Regions from separate parts of the Streptomyces sp. NPDC041940 genome, predicted to be linked through region 2. Evidence: riboswitches for the same ligand, from Rfam matches in the RefSeq annotation. Region 2 holds a riboswitch; the other holds the start of a gene.
What was found. A riboswitch is a leader RNA that binds a small molecule or an ion and turns the genes downstream of it on or off. The one in region 2 is predicted to bind thiamine pyrophosphate.

Region 1 (7,568 bases), on a different contig from region 2:
GTCATCACCGTCACCGACGTGGACCCCGCCGGCATCAAGGCGACGGTCACCGTATACCTGCAGAACAACGGCGCCGACGCCAAGAAGGTCGGCGAGCAGGAGGTCAAGGGCTCGCGCGAAGGCACCACCATCACCTTCGCCGAGGACTGGAAGCCGAACGCGGAGTACCGCATCCACGTGAAGGCCGCTCCGTACGTCGACGAGGACATCAAGCCGAACCTCGTCACCCCGGCCACGGCCTGCAAGAAGGAGGAGGAGCCCCCGGCTTCGACTCCCCCGGCCACGCCGACCCCGTCGGCCCCGTCGGCCTCCCCCTCGAAGCCGGCCGAGGAGACCGACACCCCGGCTCCGACGCCGTCCGAGAGCCAGAGCACCACGCCGGCGGGCAACGCGCCCGGCCCGGCCGGTGACTCCAACCTCGCCGAGACCGGCGCCAACTCCAACACCGGCGTCATCGCCGGCATCGCGGCGGCCCTGGTCGTCGTCGGTGGTGGCGCGGTGTTCTTCGGCATGCGCCGCCGTGGGGCGAGCAGCGACAGCTGACGCCCGCGCAACACCGTGAAGTGGCCCGTCCCGTGATCCACGGGGCGGGTCACTGTGTCTCACCCGAACGTCGCCCGCTCCAGCCAGAACTCGAGCAACTCGCGCTCTCCCAGCACCTCCAGCTCCGGAGCGTCCAGCGGCAGCCGCCGGTAGAACGCCAGCAGGACGGAGGTGAGCGGCCCGCGCAGGGCGACCGTGGCCCTCTCGTGGCCCCGGCGCCAGGTGACACCGTCCTCGGTGAGCGCGATCAGCCACTCGGCGTTCACCTCCGACCCGGTGTCGGTGGCGTGCAGGTGGATACTGCGGCCCGGGCCGCGCAGTTCCCTCGCCGCCTCGTCGTTCGGGTCCGTCTGCGCGTACTCCACGATCTGCAGCCACTCGTCGATCGCGTCGGCGGCGATGTCGGACGCGACCTCGTAGGGCAGCCCGGCGGCGAGTGTGGCGTCCGCGCGGTGCACGGTGACCTCGTGCGCCATCCGGCGGGCCCAGAACCCGGCGTTGTGGATCCCCGCCCAGCCCCACACCTTCGCGTCCGGCCCGGCCTCCCGCAGCGCGGCGACGACCCGCTCGCCCGCCTCCCCCAGCCACGCGTCCAGCGCGGCGGCGTCGCCCCGGATCTCGGGCCCTTCGCCGCCCGGCACCTCCTCCTCGGGCACCTCCTCCCGGGCCCGGGTCCGCACCATGAGCTCCACCCAGCGCAGGGCGCCGCCCGTATGCCGGACCAGCTCCTCCAGCGACCAGTCCGGGCAGGTCGGCACCGTGGTGGACAACTCGGCCCCGGAACTCACCACCGACCTCAACAGGCCGACCTGGTGGGCGATTTCGTCGCAGTAGCGGTCGTGCGCGAGGAGTGTCATGCCCGAACCATAGGCGGGCGACGATCAGTCGAGCACGGCGATTTCCGCCGCGTCGAACTCCACTCCGACCTCGTCCCCGACCTCCGGCGCCGCCCGCAGCGCGCACGCCGCCTCCAGACGCGGGGCGTCCTCCGGCTGGAGGTGGACGGCGACATGGGTGCCCTTGAAGGTGCGGGCGGTCACCGTGCAGCGCAGCCCCTCGCCGACGGGCACGAGGCGTACGCCGGCGGGCCTCGCAAGGAGGGTCCGCGTGCCCTGCGGGGCGCCCTCCGGCACCGGCACCTTGCCCCACGGCGTGTCCGCGGCCTCCGCGCCCACCGTCGCCTCGACGACGTTCTCGAAGCCGAGGAAGCGGGCCACGAACGCGTCGGCCGGCCGCTGCCACACCTCGAGCGGCGTACCGGACTGGGCGATCCGCCCGTCCCGCATCACCACGACCCGGTCGGCCAGCGCGAAGGCCTCCCCCTGGTCGTGCGTCACGGCCAGCACGGTCGTGCCCAACCGGCCGAACAGCTCGCGCAGTTCAACGACCAGCCGCTCCCTCAGCGACCGGTCGAGCTGGCCCAGCGGCTCGTCCAGCATCAGCAGCCTGGGGCTCGGCGCCAGGGCCCGGGCCAGCGCCACCCGCTGCTGCTCCCCGCCGGACAGCGCGGCGACGGCCCGGCGCCCCGCGCCCGGCAGGCCGACGAGGTCCAGCAACTCCTGTACGTGCTCGGCCTGTTGCCGCTTCGACACCCCGTGCATCCGCAGCCCGAAGGCGACGTTGCCGCCCACGTCCCGCTGCGGGAACAGCTGGTGGTCCTGGAACATCAGCCCGACCCCGCGCCGGTGCGCGGGCACGCCCGCCTGGTCGCGCCCGTCGAGCGACACCCGCCCCGAGTCGAGCGGCTGCAGCCCGGCCACGGCCCGCAGCAGGGTCGACTTGCCGCTGCCGCTGGGCCCGAGCACACACACGATCTCGTGCTCGGCGACCTCCAGATCGACGGCGTCCAGCACGGGCCGCCCGCCGAAACGGACCGTCGCGCCCTCCAGCGCCAGCAGCATCAGAACTCCCCTGTCCGGTCGGCGGTCCGCAGCCTCTCCAGCACCAGCAGTGCCACAGCGCACACCACCATCAGAATCGTCGAAAGGGCCATCGCCTGGCCGTAGTTGAGGTCCCCGGGCCGACCCAGCAGCCGCGCCACGGCCACCGGCAGCGTCGGGTTGTCGGGCCGCGCGATGAACACCGTCGCGCCGAACTCCCCGAGCGACACCGCGAAGGCGAACCCGGCCGCGATCAGCAGCGCCCGCCGCACCATCGGCAGGTCCACCTCCCGCCACACCCGCCAGGGCGAGGCCCCCAGCACCGAGGCCGCCTCCCGCAGCCGCGCGTCCACCGCCCGCAGCACGGGCAGCATGGTCCGCACGACGAACGGCACCCCGACCAGCGCCTGCGCGAGCGGCACCAGGATCCACGAGGACCTCAGATCCAGCGGCGGCTCGTCGAGGGCGATCAGGAACCCGAAGCCGACGGTCACCGCGGACACCCCGAGCGGCAGCATCAGCAACGCGTCGAAACCGCGCACGAACCGCCCGGCGTCCCGGCGGGTGAGCGCGACGGCGGCGAGACCACCGATCACCACGGCGATGACGGTGGCGGCGAGGGCGTACTCCAGCGAGTTGCCGATCGCCTCGATCGGCGCCACCAGGAAGATCCCGCCGTCCGCCCTGGTCAGCGCGCGGTAGTAGCCGAAGCCGGGCGCGTCCAGGGACCGCTGCACGAGCACGGCGAGCGGCAGCAGAAGCAGTACGACGACAGTCACGAGCACCCCGCCGAGCAGCGCCCACTGCCCGGCGCCGCGCGGCCGGCGCGCGGTCACCGACGCGTCCACCAGCCGCAGCGCGGTCTCCCGCCTCCGTACGGTCCAGGCGTGCAGGGCGAGGATCGCGCCCACGGCCACGAACTGGATCAGCGTCAGGACGGCCGCCGTGGACAGGTCGAAGATCTCCGACGTCTGCCGGTAGATCTCCACTTCCAGGGTCGAGAAGGTGGGCCCGCCGAGGATCTGGACGACACCGAAGGAGGTGAAGGTGAAGAGAAAGACCATGAGCGCGGCGGCGGCCACCGCCGGACCGAGCGCCGGCAGCGTGACCTGCCGCCAGGCCTTCCAGGGGGACGCCCCGAGCATCCGCGCGGCCTCCTCCTGCCGCGGGTCGAGCTGCGCCCAGAGCCCGCCGACGGTCCGTACGACGACCGCGTAGTTGAAGAAGACGTGCGCGAGCAGGATCGCCCACACGGTGGTGTCCAGCCGTACGCCCCACAGCTCGTCGAGCAGCCCGCCCCGCCCGACCAGCGCCAGGAACGCCGTACCGACGACGACCGTGGGCAGCACGAACGGGACGGTGACGGCCGCCCGCAGCACCTGCTTGCCCCGGAAGTCGAAGCGCGCGAAGACGTACGCGCCGGGGAGCGCGATCAGCAGGGTGAGCGCGGTGGAGACGAGCGCCTGCCAGGTGGTGAACCACAGGACGTGCCGGACATCGGACTGCGCCAGCACCTCCCCGATCCGCCCGAACCGCCAGACCCCGTCGACCTTCAGCCCGCGCGCGACGATCGCGGCGACGGGGTAGGCGAAGAACGCCGCGAAGAACGCGACGGGCAGGGCGATGAGCCCGAACCGCGCCGCCGCGCCCCGCTGCCGGCCGCCTACTTGAGTACGAGTGAGGTCCACGACTTGACCCACTGATCACGGTTCTCGGCGATCTTCGCCGGGTCGAGGGTCTCGGGGTCCTTCGCCTGCGGCCCGAACTCCACGAACTCCGGCGGCACCTGGGCGCCCTCGCGCACCGGGTACACGAACATGTTGAGCGGCATGTCCTCCTGGAACTTCTTGGTGAGCAGGAAGTCGAGGAAGGCCTTGCCGCCCTTGGTGTTCTTCGCGTTGCTCAGCAGCCCGGCGTACTCGACCTGCCGGAAGCAGGTGCCCTCGGCGACCCCGGTCGGTGCCGTGTCCGGCTTCGGATCGGCGAAGATGACCTCGGCGGGCGGCGAGGAGGCGTACGACACGACGAGCGGCCTCTCGCCCTTGGCCTTCTTGCCGCCGGCCGAGCCGGAGAACTCCTCGTTGTAGGCCTGCTCCCAGCCGTCGACGACCTTCACGCCGTTGGCCTTGAGCTTCTTCCAGTAGCCCTGCCAGCCGTCGTCGCCGTACTTCGCGGCGGTTCCGAGCAGGAAGCCCAGGCCGGGCGAGGAGGCGGAGGCGTTCTCGGTCACGAGCAGGTTCCTGTACTGCGGCTTGACGAGATCGTCGAAGCTCCGCGGCGGTTCCAGCTTGTGATCGGCGAAGTACTTCTTGTCGTAGTTCACGCAGATGTCGCCGGTGTCGACGGGCGTGACCCGGTGCTTGCCCTGGTCGGCGCGGTACTCGGCCTTGATCTGCTCGGAGCCCTTCGCCTCGTACGGCTGGAACAGCCCGTTGTCGAGGGCCCGTGAGAGCAGCGTGTTGTCGACGCCGAAGAAGACGTCGCCCTGCGGATTGTCCTTGGTCAGGATCGCCTTGTTCACGGCCTGCCCGGCGTCACCGTCCTCCAGGACGTCGACCTTGTAGCCGGACTGCTTCTCGAAGGCGGCGATGACGCCCTTGGACGCGGCCCACGAGTCATGGCTGACGAGGGTCACGGTCTTGGAGTCGCCGGACCCCTGGCCGTCACCGGACGACCCGCACGCGGCGAGCGTGCCGACCATGCCGAGCCCGACGACCACGGCCGTCAGCCGCTTGCTCTTGTTGCTCACTGGATTCCTCCTGGATGACCAGGAGAAGACGCGGCCCCGCCCGGGAACTCAGGGGATCCCGGGCAGGGCGCAACAGCTCGAGTGATGACCGATCTCCCTACCCAGAATGACCTGGGCCAGGTTCGGAGGGTCTGCGGCCGTGTGCCGCACTCTCAGCGCTGTGGCGCTCCCCTGTCGGAATATGCAGGTGTCGGATATGCAGATGTTCTTACGCCGGTCAGACTACCGTTCGGTGGCCGCGAGCTGACCACACGCCCCGTCGATCTCCTGTCCACGGGTGTCCCGGACCGTCACCGGCACACCATGGGCGGCGATGGCCTCCACGAACGCCTTCTCGTCCTCGGGCCGTGAGGCGGTCCACTTCGACCCGGGCGTCGGGTTCAGCGGAATGAGATTCACATGCACCGGCTTGCCCTTGAGCAGCCGCCCGAGCCGGTCACCGCGCCAGGCCTGGTCGTTGATGTCCCGGATCAGGGCGTACTCGATGGAGAGCCGCCGCCCGGACTTGGCGCTGTACTGGAACCCGGCGTCCAGCACCTCGCGCACCTTCCACCGCGTGTTCACGGGGACGAGGGTGTCGCGCAGCTCGTCGTCGGGCGCGTGCAGCGAGATGGCCAGCCGGCACTTGAAGCCCTCGTCGGCGAACCGGTGGATCGCCGGCACGAGACCGACCGTCGAGACGGTGATCCCGCGCTGCGAGAGCCCCACCCCGTCGGGCTCGGGGTCGGTGAGCCGCCGGATGGACCCGATGACCCGGTTGTAGTTGGCGAGCGGCTCGCCCATGCCCATGAACACGATGTTGCTGAGACGGGCGGGCCCACCGGGGACCTCACCGTCCCTGAGCGCCCGCATACCGTCGACGATCTGGTGCACGATCTCGGCGGTGGACAGATTCCGGTCAAGACCCGCCTGCCCGGTCGCGCAGAACGGGCAGTTCATCCCGCACCCCGCCTGCGAGCTGATGCACATGGTCACCCGGTCCGGGTACCGCATCAGCACGGACTCGACGAGCGTCCCGTCGAACAGCCGCCACAGCGTCTTGCGCGTGGTGCCCTGGTCGGTGGACAGATGCCGCACGACGCTCATCAGCTCGGGCAGCAACGCCTCCTGCAGCTTCCCCCGGGCACCGGCCGGAATGTCGGTCCACTGCTCCGGCTCGTGCGCGTACCGCGCGAAGTAGTGCTGCGAGAGCTGCTTGGCACGAAACGGCTTCTCCCCGACAGCCGCGACGGCCTCCTTGCGCTCGGCAGGAGTGAGATCAGCGAGATGCCGCGGCGGCTTCTTGGCTCCGCGGGGGGCGACGAATGTGAGTTCTCCGGGCTTAGGCATGGCTCAACCAGTGTCGCAGATCGCCGACGGTGGCCCGCGCCCCGCCCGTCCCCGCGACACCGGAGGCGATACGCCCTACTCGCCCACGTGCTCCAGCCGGTCCTTGAGGAGCTGCTCGTTGCGCGGGAGTTCCTTGCGGACCTGGGGGCGCATGACGAGCGGTACCAGGACCTTGCCCACGCCGTGGCCCTCGAAGTCGATCTCGATCGTCACGTGGGAGCGCTGCCCCTCGTCGAACGGCTCGACCTCGCCGTGCACCCGGGCCCGGACGGGGCCGTCGACACCGCGCATGCCCCAGGTGTGGGGCGGGTCGTACTCGACGACCTCCATGGTCATCGGCATCACGCGGCGGCCGACGTGCCGGGTGACCCGGAACCGGGAGCCGATGCCGAAGGGCCCCTCGTCGAGGCGTTCCGCGGACACGGCGCTCAGCTGCCACTCCGGCATCCGCGGGGTGTCCATGACGTAGTCGTAGACGTCCTCGGGACGCCGGTCGACATCGATGCTCTGTCGAATGATGGACATGATGGCCCCCTTTGCGACGTACACCTGAATCGTCCCACTCGGCGCCCTCCGATGCCTCCCCGGAACGACAGCGAGCCCCCGCCCACAAGGACGGGAGCTCACTGGACGAGGTCCGCTCAGCCAGACCCGACAAACAACACGAACAACAACCACACCACCGGAGCCGTTGGCAGCAACGAGTCCAGCCGATCCATGCTGTATCCATGTGCCGCTACCGCGGCGCGGCGCCATGACCCGGCTTCAGCCAGACCCGACAAACAACACGAACAACAACCACACCACCGGAGCCGTCGGCAACAACGAGTCCAGCCGATCCATGATGCCGCCATGGCCGGGCAGCAGCGTGCCCATGTCCTTGATGCCGAGGTCCCGCTTGATCATGGACTCGCCGAGGTCGCCGAGCGTGGCGCTGACCGCGACCGCGAGGCCGAGCACCAGACCCTGCCACCAGGCACCGCCGTCGATGAGGAACTCCATGCACAGCGCGCCCGCGACCATGGCGAAGGCGACCGCGCCGAGCAGGCCCTCGCGGGTCTTGCCGG
Region 2 (7,568 bases):
GCCGGTGACGTCGGGGACGTCGATGGGGCTGCCCTTGCTGACGACGAGCGCGACGGCGGTGCCCGCGCGCACCTTCGTGCCGTCGGCGGGCCGTGCGGAGATCACCGAGCCCTTCGGCACGTCCTCGCTGAACTCCCGGGTGACCATGCCCGGCTGCAGCCCGTCCTCCTTCAGCTGGGCCCGCGCCTTGACGAGCTTCTGGCCGGCCAGGGCGGGCACCCGCACGGTCTCGGGGCCGTCGGAGACGGTGATGCTCACCGTGTCGTTGCCGCGGATGCGCGACCCGGGCTTCGGGTCGGAGCTGATGATCTGGCCCCGCTCCACGGTGTCGCTGTAGGCGTGCTCGACCTTGCCGAGATCCAGCCCGGCGTCCTCCAGCCGGCTCTCGGCCTGGGACTGGGTCTTCGCCAGCAGCGGGGGGACCTCGGTGAACTGGCCCGAGTTGATGTACCAGATGCCCGCGCCGAGGCCCAGCACCAGCAGCACGGCGACGGCGATCGCCAGCGGGCCGCGCCGGGCCCCCGGGCGGCGCCGGGACGGCGGGGGCGGCGGGGACTCGAAACGGCTGGTGCGGTCGAGCGCCGCCTCGGACGTCTCGTCGTCCTCGTTGACCGGCAGCGGGCGCAGGTTGGTCAGCGCGCGCGGGATCACGCTCGTACGGTCGTCGGCGCCGTCGTGCTCGGCGCTGAGCGCCTGCGGCGGCACCGCGTCCAGCTGCTCCTCGCTCAGCCCGGCGCGCCCGTCGCGGACCCGCGCGAGCAGCGCCACCGCGTCGTGCGGGCGGATGTCCGGGGTGCGGGCGGTCGCCGAGGCCACCATCTCGTCCAGCTCGAAGGCCAGACCGGGCACGGCGGCCGACGGCGGCGGGACGTCCTCGTGCAGGTGCTTGTACAGGATCACGGCCGGGGAGTCCCCGTCGTGCGGCTTGTCGCCGGTCAGCATCTCGTACAGCATCACGCCGCACGCGTACACGTCGACGCGGGGGTCCGCGGTGCCGTTCTCTATCTGCTCGGGAGCGAGGTAGGCGACCGTGCCGAGCACGGTCCCTGTGGTGTTCGTCACCGTGTCCACGGCCCGGACGAGTCCGAAGTCGGCGACCTTCACCCGGCCGTCGTCCCCTATCAGGACGTTCTCGGGCTTCATGTCCCGGTGCACGAATCCGGCGCGGTGGGCGGCGCCCAGCGCGGCCAGCACCGGCTCCAGGATGTCCAGGGCGGCGCGCGGCTGCAGGGCCCCGCGCTCGCGCAGCACGTCCCGCAGGGTGCAGCCCGCGACGTACTCCATGGCGAGATAGACGTAACTGCCGTCGGTGCCCTGGTCGAAGACCTGCACCACGTTCGGATGGGCCAGTCGGGCGACGGACTTCGCCTCGCGGATGAACCGCTCGACGAACGAGCCGTCGACGGCGAGCGAGGGGTGCATCACCTTGAGCGCGAGAACGCGGTCCAGCCGGGTGTCCACAGCCCGGTAGACCGTCGCCATCCCGCCGACGGCGATTCGCGCGTCGATGCGATACCGGCCGTCGAGCACCTGCCCGACCAAGGGGTCCTGAAGGGTCGTGTCCACGCAGGCGAGTGTACGAGCCACGACCGACACCCCGCCGCCCCGGCCGTTTCCCGGTGCGGGACTGCAGCCGACCTGTGACGTGTGACCAACCCCGCTGCGGGCATCGCACAGCTACCGGAAAGCAGGCCGCTCCGGATCGAGTACAGCCATCCCCTCACCCGGCGAAGACGCCTCCGCGAAGTGCCGCCGAGGAATCCGCCCGGCTCGATACGCCAACCGCCCCGCTTCCACCCCGTTCCGCATGGCGGCAGCCATCAGCACCGGCTCCTGCGCCCGCGTCACCGCCGAGGCGAGCATCACACCCGCACACCCCAGCTCCATCGCCAGCGCCGCGTCCGACGCCGTACCGGCCCCGGCGTCCAGAATCACCGGCACCCCCGCCCGCTCGACGATCAGCTGGAAGTTGTGCGGGTTGCGGATGCCGAGCCCGGAGCCGATCGGCGAGCCGAGCGGCATGATCGCCGCACAGCCCACGTCCTCCAGCTTCCGCGCCAGCACGGGGTCGTCATTGGTGTACGGCAGCACCGTGAACCCGTCGTCGACCAGCGTCTCGGCCGCCTCCAGCGTCTCGATCGGATCCGGCAGCAGCGTGCGCTCGTCGGCGATGACCTCCAGCTTGACCAGGTCGGTGCCGAGGGCCTCGCGCGCGAGACGGGCCGTGAGGACGGCCTCTCCGGCGGTGAAACAGCCCGCCGTGTTGGGCAGCACCCGGATGCCGAGCCGGTCCAGGACGGACAGCACGGAACCGTGCACCGAGGGGTTCACCCGGCGCATTGCGACCGTCGTCAGCTCCGTCCGCGACGCGACCAGCGAACGCTCCAGCACGTCGAGGCTGGGCGCCCCGCCCGTGCCCATGATCAGGCGGGACGTGAAGGACGTACCACCGAGGACAAACGGATCGTCGGCCATGGTCAGCCTCCTTGGACGGCGGTGAGGACTTCCACACGGTCTCCCTCGGCGAGGGACGTGGACGGCCACCGCGTGCGCGGGACGACGGTTTCGTTGAGGGCGGCCGCCACTCCGGAGGGCGAGGTGGTGAGCGACCTCACTACGGTGTCGAGAGCCGTGCCGGGCCGGACGTCCCGGGGCTCCCCGTTGACGGAGATGTTCATACGGGCTGCTCCGTGAGTGCGGTGATGGTACTGAAGCGCTTGGGGGTGAAGGGACGGGCTTCCTCGGGGAGTTCGCCCGTCGCCAGGACGTGCGCCATGGCGTCGCCGGTCACCGGCGTGAGCAGGACACCGTTGCGGTAGTGCCCGGTGGCCAGCAGCAGGCCCTCGAGACCGGTCGGGCCGAGCAGCGGCGCGTTGTCGGGGGAGCCGGGCCGCAGTCCCGCCCGGGTCTCCGTGAACGGCAGCTCGGTGATGCCCGGGACCAGCTCGTGGGCGTCGCGCAGCAGCTCGTACACGCCGCCCGCGGTCACGGTGGTGTCCCATCCCGTCTCCTCGCTGGTCGCCCCGATGACCAGCTCGCCGCTCTCGCGCGGCACCAGGTAGACATGGCTGCCGCGCACGACCGCGCGCACGGTCCGGCTCAGGAAGGGCCCGTGCCGCCCCGGCATGGTCAGCCGTACGACCTGCCCCTTCACCGGTCGCACGGGAGGCAGCACGTCCTCGGGGACGCCCGCGAGCCGCCCGCTGAGGCTGCCCCCGGCCAGCACCACCTGCCCCGCCTCCAGGGCGGTCCCGTCGGCCGTGACGACGCCGGCGGCCCGGTCCCGTACGACGGTGAGCCGCTCCGCCCACGCCCGGTGGATGACCACTCCTGCCCGCTCGCACGCCGTCACCAGCGCCCCGGACAGCCGCCGCGGGTCGATCTGGTGGTCGCCGTCGACCCGCAGCCCGCCGCGCACGCCCGGCGCGAGCATCGGCTCCAGGCGACGGCACTCCCGCCCCGACAGCCACTGCGAGTCCAGGCCGGACTGCTGCTGCAGGGCGTGCAGTTCACGCAGATGGGCCCGGTCGTCGGCGTCCAGGGCGACGGCGAGGGTGCCGCAGCGGCGGTAGCCGAGGTCGTGGCCCGTGAGGTCGGTGAGCTCGGCCGCGAAGTCCGGGTAGCGCCGGGCGGAGGCGAGGTTCAGGCCGAGCAGGGTCTGCTCGCCGTAGTGCAGTTCCGTGACGGCGGCCAGCATGCCGGCCGCCACCTGTGCGGCCCCGCCGCCCGGCTCGGGGTCCACCACGGCCGTGACCAGCCCGCGTTGTGCGGCCCGCCACGCGGTGACCAGGCCGATGATGCCGCCCCCGATGACGAGGACGTCTGACGTTCGCGTGCGCGACATGGGCGTCCAGCCCCTCCCTTCGCCGGCATGACCCGGATCAGGTTCGTACGGTCGGAGGCCGCCAGCCTCCCTCTCAGCCCGGTGCGTCCGGGCTCCCGCGAGTGCTCTACGTTGGCCACCCTAGCCCGATGCCGTATGTCGCAGTAAGGGAGCCTCCGTCCATGGCCCGATCCCTCGACGGTCTTCTCCTCGCCCCGGTCGCCGACCAGGCGCCGGGCCAGGTGGGGACCCGCACCCGGTTCACGTACCACGAGAAGGACGGCGAGATCTGGGCCGAGTACACGGGCGGCGACGTCGTACGGGGGCATCTCGTGGGTACCCGGGAGGATGACCGGCTGGACTTCCGCTACGTACAGCTCAAGCAGGACGGGACCACGTCCTCGGGGCACTGTGTGTCGACGGTCGTGGAGCTGCCCGACGGGCGGGTGCGGCTGGAGGAGAGGTGGGAGTGGGAGTCCCAGCGGGGCAGCGGGACGAGCGTTGTGGAGCAGGTCACTGCGCATGAGCACTGACTGACAAAACGTCAGGTGTCTATGGTGATCAGGTGAGCGAGCAGACACAGGAACCAGGTCCGTCAGCGCCGCGGCGCGTGGTCGTGGCGGGCGCGGGCATGGCCGGTGTGCAGACCGCGGTCGCCCTGCGGGAGCAGGGATTCACCGGCACCGTGATCCTCATCGGCGCCGAACCCCATCAGCCGTACGACCGGCCCCCGTTGTCCAAGGCCGTCCTGCTCGGCAAGGCCGAGGGCTCCGCCTTCGACCTCGACTTCGAGGCCCTCGGCATCGAACTGCGACTCGGCTGCGAGGTGCTGGGCCTGCGCCCCGGCGACCACGAGCTGGACACCGAGGACGGGCCCGTGCCGTACGACGCCCTCGTCGTCGGGACCGGCGCCGAACCGATCCGGCTGCCCGGCGCGGAGGGCGTGCCGGGCGTGCATCTGCTGCGCACCCTGGACGACGCCGAGCGGCTGCGGCCCGTGCTGGCCCGCAAGCACGACATCGTGGTCGTCGGGGCGGGCTGGATCGGCGCGGAGTTCGCCACGGCCGCGCGCGAGGCGGGCTGCGCGGTGACCGTCGTGGAGGCCGCCGAGCGGCCGCTCGCCGGGGCCCTGCCCGCCGAGGTCGCCGCCCCGATGGCCGGCTGGTACGCCGACGCGGGTGCGGTCCTGCGCACCCACGCGCGCGTGGAGCGCGTCGAGCCCGGGGCGGTGCTCCTCGACGACGGTACGCGGCTGCCGGCGGGAGCGGTCGTGGTCGGCATCGGCGCCCGCCCCGCCACGGCCTGGCTGGCCGGCTCCGGAGTGGAGCTCGGTGCCCAGGGCGAGATCGTGTCCGACCAGCACCTGCGTACGTCGGTGCCGGACGTGTACGCGGTCGGCGACTGCGCCTCCTTCCCCTCGGGGCGGTACGGCGAGCGCCTGCTGGTGCACCACTGGGACAACGCCCTCCAGGGGCCGCGCACGGTGGCCCTGAACATCGTCGGCGGGGCCTCGGGGGAGGCCCCGGCGGTGTACGACCCGGTGCCGTACTTCTGGTCCGAGCAGTTCGGGCGGTTCGTGCAGTACGCCGGGCACCACGCGGGCGCCGACACGACCTTGTGGCGGGGCGACCCGGCAGGGCCGGCCTGGACGGTGTGCTGGCTCCGCGGTGACCGGCTGGTCGCGCTGCTGGCGGTGGGCCGCCCCCGGGACCTGGCGCAGGGGCGTCGCCTGATCGAGTCGGGCGCCGCCATGAATCCGGTGCTGCTGGAGGACCCGGCGAGGCCGCTGAAGGCGGCGACGGCGTAGCCGTCGGGGAGCGCGTTCGTCCGCCCGGGCGGGCCGGGCTGACTTCCGACTGTCAGTGGGGGATGGCAGGCTTGTTTCCGTGACCGAGATTGACGCAAAGATCGATGCTCTCGTCCCCGCCTGGCTCACCCTCCCCGACATCGCCGAACAGTTCGATGTCGAGGTGACGCGTGTGCGGCAGCTGGTCAAGGACGGCCAAGTCATCGCCGTACGCCGAGGTGAGAACCGCGCGCTGCACGTCCCCGCCGCCTTCATCGACGGGGACAAGGTGGTCAAGGGCCTGACCGGGACCCTGACGCTCCTGCGGGACGACGGCTTCACGGACGAGGAGATGCTGGAGTGGCTCTTCACCCCCGACCCGAGCCTGCCCGGCACCCCGGCGCAGGCACTGAGTGAGAATCGCGGCACGGAGGTGAAGCGCCGCGCCCAGGCGCTCGCGGTCTGACCCGACCTCGACGAGACACCGTCCGGTGCCGTGCGAGCGGGGCCGGACCTGAACGACTGCCCGGAGCACGGGCCGCGGTCCGTGGGACCACGGCCCCGGGGTGGCTCGCGCCCTCTCGGGGCGTGGGCCACCGGGCCGGGCCCCCTCCCGGGGTGCCTTGGGCTGCCCGGCCCGGGGCGGTCTCCGCCTCCCGCCGGGGCTCGGCTGCCGCCCGGTCCCGGTGAGAGACTCGGGACCTGCCCGGGCTTGCCGTGGCCCTTGCGGGCAGCGACCGGCAGCGTGGCCTCGCCGCCTGCCGCGCGACTCGGCGGGTATGCCGACGAGGCGGGGTGCCGACTGCCCTGCCGGCACCGGCACGGGGCGCTCCGGCGTCCCTGGTCGCGCCCCTCGCACAAGGGCGCTTCGGCCGCCTGCCCGGCGCATACGGCCGACACGGGCGCCGTGGCGCCCGGCAATTCCACAGGCTCGGGTACGTCGCGTACCCGCCGCCATCGCCACTGGCACGGGTCGCGTACCCGCCGCCACCGCCACTGGCACGGGTCCCGTACCCGCCGCCACCGACACAGGGGACACGCATGCCCGACACCGCCACCACCGCACGGGCTCAGCTCGCCGACGCCCGGGTCTACCTCTGCACCGACGCCCGCAAGCGGCAGGGCGACCTCGTGGAGTTCCTCGACGCCGTGCTGGCCGGTGGGGTCGACATCGTGCAGTTGCGGGACAAGGGCATGGAGGCCGGCGAGGAGCTGGAGCACCTGGCCGTCTTCGCCGACGCCTGTGCCCGGCACGGGAAGCTGCTCGCGGTGAACGACCGCGCGGACGTCGCCCACGCCGCCGGCTCCGACGTGCTGCACCTCGGCCAGGGCGACCTCCCGGTCCCGGCAGCCCGCGCGATCCTCGGCGACGACGTCCTGATCGGCCGGTCCACGCACGCCGAGTCCGAGGCCGCCGCGGCCGCCGCACAGGACGGCGTGGACTACTTCTGCACCGGCCCGTGCTGGCCCACCCCCACCAAGCCCGGCCGCCACGCCCCCGGCCTGGACCTCGTCCGGTACACCGCCGCCCTCGGCACCGAGCGCCCCTGGTTCGCCATCGGCGGCATCGACCTCGGCAACCTCGACCAGATCCTGGAAGCGGGCGCCCGGCGCGTCGTCGTCGTACGGGCGATCACCGAGGCCGACGACCCGGGCGCGGCGGCGGCCGAGTTCGCGAAGAGGCTGCGGGAGAAGTAGTACGCCGGTCGGCCGCATGTCCAAGGGGTGGACAACAAGTACACAAATCGGGCAAATATCGATGCCCGGTTGGGGGACCGACCGCCCCTGGCTAACCTGCCGGTATGGCCCTCGGCACCGCATCCATCAGGTCGGACCACGCACGCACCGTCCGCGACATGCTCGCGTCAGGCAAGACGACGTACTCGTTCGAGTTCTACGCGCCCAAGACCCCGAAGGGCGAGCGGAACCTCTGGAACGCGCTGCGCCGGGTCGAGGCGG

Region 1: it holds a riboswitch for thiamine pyrophosphate, as region 2 does, so the genes downstream of both, ACZ6I3_RS28500 (thiamine ABC transporter substrate-binding protein) here and thiO (glycine oxidase ThiO) in region 2, are expected to answer to the same signal.

The regions. Positions count from the first base shown of each region.
Region 1 covers NZ_JBVJBP010000019.1:163,324-170,891, reverse strand. Annotated here, with positions in the region: gene ACZ6I3_RS28520 (LAETG motif-containing sortase-dependent surface protein) at 1-543, shown strand, start outside; gene ACZ6I3_RS28515 (maleylpyruvate isomerase family mycothiol-dependent enzyme) at 603-1,400, opposite strand; gene ACZ6I3_RS28510 (ABC transporter ATP-binding protein) at 1,425-2,444, opposite strand; gene ACZ6I3_RS28505 (ABC transporter permease) at 2,444-4,111, opposite strand; gene ACZ6I3_RS28500 (thiamine ABC transporter substrate-binding protein) at 4,087-5,124, opposite strand; TPP riboswitch at 5,249-5,355, opposite strand; gene rlmN (dual-specificity RNA methyltransferase RlmN) at 5,395-6,501, opposite strand; gene ACZ6I3_RS28490 (SRPBCC family protein) at 6,577-7,026, opposite strand; gene ACZ6I3_RS28485 (phosphatidate cytidylyltransferase) at 7,267-7,568, opposite strand, start outside.
Region 2 covers NZ_JBVJBP010000001.1:688,320-695,887, forward strand. Annotated here, with positions in the region: gene pknB (Stk1 family PASTA domain-containing Ser/Thr kinase) at 1-1,566, opposite strand, end outside; gene ACZ6I3_RS02975 (thiazole synthase) at 1,678-2,475, opposite strand; gene thiS (sulfur carrier protein ThiS) at 2,478-2,678, opposite strand; gene thiO (glycine oxidase ThiO) at 2,675-3,844, opposite strand; TPP riboswitch at 3,842-3,953, opposite strand; gene ACZ6I3_RS02990 (avidin-fold protein) at 4,006-4,356, shown strand; gene ACZ6I3_RS02995 (NAD(P)/FAD-dependent oxidoreductase) at 4,389-5,630, shown strand; gene ACZ6I3_RS03000 (Rv2175c family DNA-binding protein) at 5,710-6,075, shown strand; gene thiE (thiamine phosphate synthase) at 6,651-7,307, shown strand; gene metF (methylenetetrahydrofolate reductase [NAD(P)H]) at 7,412-7,568, shown strand, end outside.